DNA from 2 places in the Chryseobacterium taklimakanense genome. Region 1 is predicted to be linked to the other one. Evidence: riboswitches for the same ligand, from Rfam matches in the RefSeq annotation. Region 1 holds a riboswitch; the other holds the start of a gene.
The links. A riboswitch is a leader RNA that binds a small molecule or an ion and turns the genes downstream of it on or off. The one in region 1 is predicted to bind S-adenosylmethionine.

Region 1 (4,546 bases):
ACATCGTAGAAAAAACCGTCAACATCGTTCCAGAGGCCTTCTTTTTCGCCAATTGTTTCCATGGCTTGCGCAATGTAGAGGTAATGTTCAAAAAATTTGATCGCCATATCCTCATAAACCTGATTGTACAATGCCAGCTCCATCGCGATACGCATCATATTGAGGGCAAACATCGCCATCCAGCTGGTACCGTCTGCCTGTTCCAGATATTCTCCGTTTTTGAACTGCATATTCCGGTCGAAAGCGCCGATATTATCGAGGCCAAGAAATCCGCCGCCAAAAATATTGTTGTCATTTCGGTCTTTTCGGTTAACCCACCACGTAAAATTCAGCAACAGTTTCTGAAAAACGCTTTCCAGGAAAGGAATGTCGGGATGTCCGTTTATTTTTTCATCAATTTTAAAAACCCTGAACGTTGCCCATGCATGAACCGGCGGATTTACATCGCTGAAGTCCCATTCGTAGGCGGGTAACTGGCCGTTTGGATGGATGTACCATTCTTTGGTGAGCAGCCGCAGCTGGTGTTTTGCAAATCTGCTGTCGATCAGTGAAAACGGCACGCAATGAAAGGCTAGATCCCACGTCGCAAACCAGGGATATTCCCATTTGTCGGGCATGGAGATAATGTCCTTGTTCTGCATGTGTTCCCATTCCCTGTTGCGTACATAATTACTGAAATCCCTCGGTGCATCATACTTTGGGTCGCCTTTAAGCCATTTTGAGACATTGTAATGGTAAAATTGCTTGTTCCAAAGAAGTCCGGCAAACGCTTGCCGCTGAACATTTTTCTCATCTTCATCGGTAATTTCGCACTGTATTTCGTCGTAAAACAGATCGGATTCTTCTTTTCTGAGTCTTAGTACTTCATCAAAATCATAAAAAGCATTGTCCATCTCGTGCGGACTCAACCGGAAATCGAAGGTTTTACTTTCACCTGCTTCAATCTCCGTGTCAATGCAGAACGCCGCTTTTGTTCCTTCCTTCTCAGGATTTATTTTGTCTAGGCCCTTGGTAATATAATCGTTGATGCCATCCTTGAAGAATTTATTTTCAGAAGGTATTCCGAAGATTTTTTGGCTGTTGGTCTCATTTTCACAAAAAAACGCTTCAACGGCTGCGTCCCGTGCGTAGAAATTTTTTATTGCTAAAGCCTCGTGCTCTATGTCAATTTTTCCGCTCGCCGAACTTTTTAGTTGAGGCCTGTAATTTCCGTAACCCCACGCCCAGTTATTACGGTACCAAAGTGTGGGAAGCAATACCAGTGGCGCTTTTTTACCGCTTCTGTTGGCTACTGTAACGCGAATAAGAATATCATCATGATTGATTTTTGCATATTCAATAAAGATATCGAAGTATTCATCATCGTCAAAGATTCCCGTATCGGCAAGTTCATATTCCTGGTCCTGCTTGGTGCGTCTGCCATTTTCCTCAATTAAATCCTGATATGGGAACTCGTTGATTGGATATTTGTACACCATTTTCATGTAAGAATGGGTAGGTGTGCTGTCCAGATAATAAAAAATTTCTTTAATGTCTTCGCCGTGATTTCCCTGGTAATTGCTTAGTCCAAAAAAGCGTTCCTTAATGAATTTATCTTTTTTGTTCCAGAACGAAAAAGCAAAACAAAGCCTCTGTTTATAGTCACAGATTCCGGCGATTCCGTCCTCACTCCAGCGGTAATTCCGGCTCAATGCCTCTTCGTAAGTAGTATATCCCCAGGCATTTCCGTTTGGGCTGTAATCTTCGCGAACCGTACCCCACTGGCGGTTGCTTACATACGGTCCCCACGTTTTCCAGTCGGGGTTTTGTAATCGTTCCTGTTCAGCATTCATCACTTTTCAATTAAAGTGCTAAAATAATTGTTTTTTGATTAACCGAATTTTAAGGGTTGGTTAATGATATTTAATATGTAGAAAGTCAATGATTTACTAACTTTAAGAAAATTAAATTGCTGTTATGGAATCTAATGTAATTCACATCATTTATCACCCTTCAACCTTGGGATACGCTGCGTATTCACGCGAACTGGACGGGATGGTTGCCGAGGCTACAAATCTGGATGAACTTTTTGATAAAATAAAATATCTGCTTAAAGTCCGCATCGAAAGCCTGAAGGAAATCGGAAAAGATCAGGAAGCTGAAAACCTGCAGCAGAAGGAACTTATCTTCGTAGAAGAATAGTTTTAAGTAGATCCCAAATTAAAGAAAATTCCGCCAGAAGTTTGCGAAAAGGAAAATTTGCATTACTTTTGTCGCAGATTTGTTCATTTACATATTGAAAATGTTATCAAGAAAGGTGGAGGGAATAGACCCTGCGAAACCTTGGCAACCCTTGCGAAACAGCGAGAAGGTGCTAAATTCTACTCATTTTTGGGATAGATAACAGCGTTCACTTACTTTCACAGGTAGCATTTTCAATTTTTTTAATAGTAAGAAAATTGAATCCACCACTGCAACATATCACATTACGTAATTTTAAAACTGAATCAGGCAATACTGCCGATATTCATTTGAGTTATGAAGTTTTCGGCAGAGAACTTCATTCCGCTCCCATAGTTTTGGTAAATCACGCGCTTACCGGAAATTCTGCGGTTTCCGGCGAAAAAGGCTGGTGGAAAACTTTGGTTGGCGAAGATAAAATTATTGATACCGGACGGTTTACCGTAATCTGTTTCAATATTCCCGGAAATGGGTACGAGGGCGTTTTTATCGAAAGCTATAAAGATTTTAAAACTAAAGACATCGCCAGAATTTTTCTTTTGGGTTTAAAAGAACTTAAAATCACAAAACTCCACTCTTTGATTGGCGGCTCAGTTGGCGGCGCGATCGGTTGGGAAATGCTGGCGCTTGAAAACGGACTTGCAGAAAACTTCATTCCCGTAGCCTCAGATTACAGAACAACCGACTGGCTGCATTCGCAGTGCCTAGTGCAGACGTTTCTGCTCAATCATTCTGAAGAACCGCTCCAGAAAGCCCGGATTCACGCGATGTTGTGCTATAGAACACCCGAATCCATCAATCAGAGATTCAACAAAGATTTTGATGCTGAGAAAGGACTTCTGAAATCGCACGACTGGCTAAATTATCACGGGAAAACGCTCAACGAAAGATTTAGTTTAAAAGCTTACAAACTGATGAATCAACTGCTGATGACTATCGATGCAAAATTTGATGATATCAGAAAAATTAAAGCTAAAATTCACCTCATAGCCGTCAATTCCGATTTATTTTTCCCGGAGTTTGAGGTAAAAAATTGCTATGAAATTTTAAAAAAATCTAATGTGGATGTCAGCTACCACGAAATCAATTCAATACACGGACACGATGCATTCCTGATGGAGTATGAGCAGCTCAATGAAATTTTAATGAAAATTGTAAACTAAAGATGAAAAATCAGAAAGATATAAACATAATTGAAAATAAAGCACTTGTTAATTTTGAAGGCATTGATTTCCTAGGCCAGATTGGTATTGATAGCCGTATTTTCCGCGCTTTGAATGATGCTCATATTTCCGTGGGTGTGATTTCTCAGCAGGCGATTGAAAACGGAATTTCCGTTTTGGTTGATGAAAACGATGCAGATGAAGCGGTTGAATGTCTGAATAAAGAATTCGAAAAGGAAAGGAAAGCAGGAAAAGTAACGCAGATTTTCGCAATTAAGGACTTGGCGGTTATCGGTGTGGTTTCTGAAAATTATAATAAAATCCTGACCGAACTTCAGCGTAATAAAATTTTCCCCTTGTTGCTGAATCAGGTTGCATCGGCCGGCCGAATAAATCTTGTAGTCGCATCAAATCAGCTTGAAAAAACAAGAAATCTTATCGAAGCTGAAATTTTCGGAAAACCTAAAAAAATCAATTTGGCGATCATCGGGCACGGGAATGTAGGAAAAGAATTGATAGAGCAGATTCTCGACAGCTCATACGAAATCCTGAACCGGAAACGTATTGATTTGAAATTGGTAGCGATTGCAAACTCCAGAAAAATTGCGCTGAATAAAGCGGGCTTTGGAAGCGACTGGCGTCAGAAAATAAATTATTCTACACAGGATTCCAGCATACAGACACTGATTGATTTTGCAAAGGAAAACCAGCTCGAAAACCTTGTAGCAGTGGACAATACCGCAAGCAAGGAATTCGTAAAAAACTATTACGCACTGGCTGAAAACGGCTTTGACCTGGTTTCCTCGAACAAAGTTTTTAATACGCTCCCCATTTCGGAATACCGAAATTTCAGGAATATTCTCTCCGCAAATAAGAAGAATTATCTGTACGAAACCAATGTCGGCGCAGGTTTACCGTTGATTGACACCATAAAACTGCTGCATCTTTCCGGTGAAAATATTACAAGGATTAAAGGTGTTTTCTCTGGTTCTTTAAGTTACATTTTCAATAATTTTTCGGTTCGTAATGATAAATTCTCAGCCATTATCGGCGAAGCGATGGCAAAAGGTTATACAGAACCTGATCCCCGCGAAGACCTTTCCGGAAACGACGTTGCGAGAAAACTTTTGATTTTGGCTCGTGAGCTTGATTTGATCAATGAA
Region 2 (4,546 bases), 640 kb from region 1:
AGAAAAGCGGTAAAGAAAATGAATGCGATCGACAAAATGAAAAAAGACGGGACATTCGAAACTTTATCCAAAAAAGAAAGACTTCAGGTTGACAGACAAAGAGCAAATCTGGAGAAAAACCTTGGATCTATCGCTGACATGGTGAGACTTCCTTCTGCACTTTTTGTAGTGGACATCTTGAGCGAACATATCGCAGTTACTGAAGCTAAAAAATTGGGTATCCCGGTTTTCGCTATCGTAGACACCAACTCGGACCCAAGAAAAGTAGATTACGTCATTCCAGGAAACGATGATGCTTCCAAATCAATCGATATGATTCTTTCTGTAGTATCAGATTCCATCAAGGAAGGACTTTCTCAAAGAAAAGCAGACAAAGAAAAATCTAAAGAAGAAGGCGAAAAAGTAACTGCAGAAGCAGATGCTGATTTCGATACAGAAGCTTAATTTTTTAAGATTTCAATACAATAAAACCGGTTCTCACTATCAGAGCCGGTTTTTTTATTTGTTTTACGTTATTAGCCAGTATTGAGCCTTTGAATCGCTCCCGATTTTTTGCCGCGCTACAGTGCACAATAACAGGCATTAATGTTAACAAAAATTAATATTGTGATTTAAATAAATTTTTTATACATTTGAAACAAGCAAAACTTTTTCATATGAAAACAAAAAACTTTTTCCAATTAGTGCTGCTTGCCCTTACGATCATAGGCTGTACAAGCAGAGAAGATGAAAGTATTTATCATCCAACCGATCCTTTGCGACCAGCGAACAGTGCAGAGCTTAATAATGGCAATCCTACTCCGCCTCCAGGTGGTAGAATACCAAATAATCCATAAAATTAAAATATCTCTAAAAGTCGTCAATTTGGGCGGCTTTTTCCGTCTTCCACTCCCGCTTTTTTATTCCACTTCGTTTCATAAAAAGAGCTCCGTTCAAGCCGGGCCGCGTTTAATTCGCATAAAAATTTGCAAAATCCAAAATCATCCCTATATTTGCATTGTTGAAACGCAAGTTTCAGCGCAGCTTATTCAGAAAGGTGGAGGGACTTGACCCTACGAAACCTTGGCAACCTGCCCAGTGCGGTAAGGTGCCAATTTCAACCCGACAAAGGCGGGAAAAATAAGTCGAAAGTCAGTTTGTAAGGATTTTTTATTCTATAGAACTCTTCCGGCTTGCCGGAGGAGTTTTTTGTTTCCGGCAGGCTTCTGATAAGTTGCTCCCTTTTAATTTTTAATTTTTAAAACAATAAAGAAATGAGCAATTACAGATTTGAAACCCTGCAGGTTCACGCCGGCCACGACGTAGACAAAGACACCAATTCCCGCGCCGTTCCGGTTTACCAAACCACATCCTACACCTTCAACAGTGCGGAACATGCCGCCAATCTTTTCGGGCTGAAAGAATTCGGAAATATCTATACCAGGCTGATGAACCCAACCACCGATGTTTTCGAGAAGCGTATTGCGGCGCTTCACGGCGGCGTTGCGGCTTTGGCGGTTTCTTCCGGCCACGCGGCACAGTTTATCGCGCTTACCAACATTCTGCAACAGGGCGACAATTTTGTGAGTTCGCCGTATCTGTATGGCGGAAGCTTCAACCAGTTTAAAGTAAGTTTAAAAAGGCTGGGCATTGAAGCCCGTTTTTCAAAAGATAATGAGCCTGAAAATTTCGAAACACTGATCGATGAAAATACCAAGGCTCTTTACCTGGAAACCATCGGTAACCCAACACTGAATGTTCCGGATTTTGAGAAAATCGCTGAGGTGGCTAAAAAACACAATATTCCCCTGATCGTGGATAATACATTCGGTGCAGGCGGCTATCTCTTTCCTCCATTAAAACACGGCGCAAATATCGTGGTAGAATCAGCTACAAAGTGGATTGGCGGCCACGGAAGCAGTCTCGGCGGTGTGATTGTTGACGGCGGAAATTTCGACTGGAGCAACGGAAAATTCCCAAGCCTTTCTGAACCAAACGAATCTTACCACGGAATGAAATTTACTGATGTTTTTGGCGTGGGAAGCCCGTTTGGGAACATTGCTTTCATCATCAAGGCGAGGGTAGAAGGTTTGCGTGATTTTGGTTCCTCGATTGCACCTTTCAATTCATTTTTATTAATTCAGGGCTTAGAAACGCTGTCCCTGAGACTCGAAAGAACTGTGGAAAATGCCCATAAACTCGCAGAATATCTTGAGCAGAATGAAAATGTGGAACGCGTCCTTTACCCCGGACTTGAAAGTTTTCCCGGACATGAAACCGCAAAAAAATATTTTAAAAACGGTTTTGGAGGCGTCTTGAATTTTGAAATTAAAGGCGGAAAAGAAGAAGCCATCAAATTTATTGACAAACTAAAACTGGCAAGCCATGTAGCAAATGTGGGCGATGTGAAGACTTTGGTCATAAATCCGGCTTCAACTACGCATGAACAGTTAAGCGACGAGGAAAGATCGGCTGCGGGAATCCAACCGGGACAAATCCGGGTGAGTGTCGGAATAGAGCATATCGACGATATCATTGCAGATTTCGAGCAGGCTTTTGCTTAAAATTTTAAAATGAAGAATCCTGCTGTTTTTAGACTGCACCCAAAAGTTTAGACAAAATTAAACAATATTCTCAAAGGAAAGAGTTCGGTACTGTACCGGACTCTTTCCTTTGAGATTGAGTCTTATTCTATCATTGTTGTAATAGTGAATGTACTTCACTATTTCCATCTTAAGTTCCTGAATGGAACCAAACTTTCTGGTATAAAACATTTCTGATTTTATTGTTCCAAAAAAGTTCTCTATCACCGCATTGTCCAAACAGTTTCCTTTTCTGGACATACTTTGAATAATGCCTTTTTCTTTTAACAAGTTTTGGTAATGTTTCATTTGATACTGCCAACCTTGATCAGAATGTAGAATGATGTTTTGTGTAGATTTTACTTTTCTGAATGATTTCTTTAGCATCCTGATGATTTGGCTGAACACAGGTCTTTCAGATAGGTCAAAACTGACAATTTCACCATTAAATAGATCGATGATTGGAGATAGGTAAAGTTTATTACCCGATACATTAAACTCTGTAACATCGGTTGCCCATTTCTGATTAGGAGCGTCCGATTTGAAATTCCTCTGTAGAACATTGGGCGCAATTTTCCCTTGCTCTCCCTTGTAAGATTTATATTTCTTCACTCGGATAATACTCTTTAAACCTAATATTTTCATAAGTCGTAAAACAGTTTTGTGATTAATCAAAATTCCTTTTTCTTTCAAAAGCAAAGTAATTCTTCTATAGCCCAACCTTCCTTTGTGACGATGATAAATCTGCTTAATCATTTCTTTTATTTCCGCATATTTATCTTTCATTTGAAAGCGTTTTTGATAGTAATAAAAACTGCTTCTTGCCATCGATGTACAATCCAGCAGTACTGCTAAATCAAAGTCCTGCCTTAACTCTTCGATGGCTTTGGATTTTTCCTTTCCTGAATTAAGGCGTCTAACTTTTTTAAAATGGCGTTCTCGGCTTCTAAATAATAAATCCTCTCCAACAGTTCTTCCTCCCTTGTTAAGGGTTTGCCTGTTTTCTTTTTTTTTCGCTTGTAATTACTCATGGTTTTAGGTCTTCCCCTGGGTCTGTTTTCTAAACCTAAAATACCATTTTTTTTGTAATTACGCTGCCAACTAAGAATACTGGACTCCGCAGGAATATTAAACCTTCTCGACGCTTCTTTTAAACTTAAATTCTCTTTCTCAATTACTGATAAAATCTTTAATTTAAAATCTTTTGTGTAATGCCTATTGGAAAGCCGAACAAGTCCTGAAACTCCATAAAGTTCATAAAATTTTATCCATTTACGAACCAATGAACCACAAACTCCAATGCGTTTTCCTAAATCGTCTGTTCCAATGTCACCTTTGTGATATCTCTTTATAGCTTTTAATTTAAAGTCTGCTGAATATTTACTTTTCCCCATAAAAAATGCCCCTAAAAAGTGTCTAACTTTTTGGGGGCAGTCCATTTTCTGCAGGATTTTTTTTATTTAAGTCTAAATTTAATATAAGTAATCGTCTTGCCTTTTGCGGAAAAAAGTTCTTCATAATAGGTACGGACTTCCCGCAGGAGCGGCGTTCCCGGTTCGTACTCCAGGGCTCCGTAAATGTCGTGGTGGGCAGTAATAATTTCGTGTCCGGCTCCCTGAAGGTAGCCTAAAGTGTAACCGTGAAGAAATTCCGAATCTGTTTTCAGGTGGATGATGCCGCCGGGCTTCAGTATTCTTTGGTAACGCGCCAGGAAATCAGGATGTGTAAGGCGGTGCTTTGTCCGGCGGTATTTAATCTGTGGATCCGGGAACGTGATCCAGATTTCATCTACTTCATTTTCAGCAAAGAAGTAATCAACCAGTTCAATTTGCGTACGCAGGAAAGCGGCGTTTTTCAGATTGTTTTCAACCGCTTCTTTGGCACCAAACCAAAATCTTGCACCTTTGATGTCAATACCAATAAAATTTTTTTGTGGAAACGCTTTCGCCAGTCCAACCGTATATTCACCCTTTCCGCAGCCCAGT

Region 2: it holds a riboswitch for S-adenosylmethionine, as region 1 does, so the genes downstream of both, CKV81_RS06540 (O-acetylhomoserine aminocarboxypropyltransferase/cysteine synthase family protein) here and CKV81_RS09615 (alpha/beta fold hydrolase) in region 1, are expected to answer to the same signal.

What each region holds. Positions count from the first base shown of each region.
Region 1 is NZ_LT906465.1:2,009,495-2,014,040, forward strand. It holds gene CKV81_RS09605 (MGH1-like glycoside hydrolase domain-containing protein) at 1-1,832, opposite strand, end outside; gene CKV81_RS09610 (hypothetical protein) at 1,957-2,181, shown strand; SAM riboswitch class I at 2,282-2,386, shown strand; gene CKV81_RS09615 (alpha/beta fold hydrolase) at 2,439-3,383, shown strand; gene CKV81_RS09620 (ACT domain-containing protein) at 3,386-4,546, shown strand, end outside.
Region 2 is NZ_LT906465.1:1,373,839-1,378,384, reverse strand. It holds gene rpsB (30S ribosomal protein S2) at 1-444, shown strand, start outside; gene CKV81_RS06545 (hypothetical protein) at 657-836, shown strand; SAM riboswitch class I at 1,022-1,126, shown strand; gene CKV81_RS06540 (O-acetylhomoserine aminocarboxypropyltransferase/cysteine synthase family protein) at 1,254-2,543, shown strand; one part of gene CKV81_RS06535 (IS3 family transposase) at 2,601-3,481, opposite strand; one part of gene CKV81_RS06535 (IS3 family transposase) at 3,481-3,955, opposite strand; gene trmB (tRNA (guanosine(46)-N7)-methyltransferase TrmB) at 4,018-4,546, opposite strand, start outside.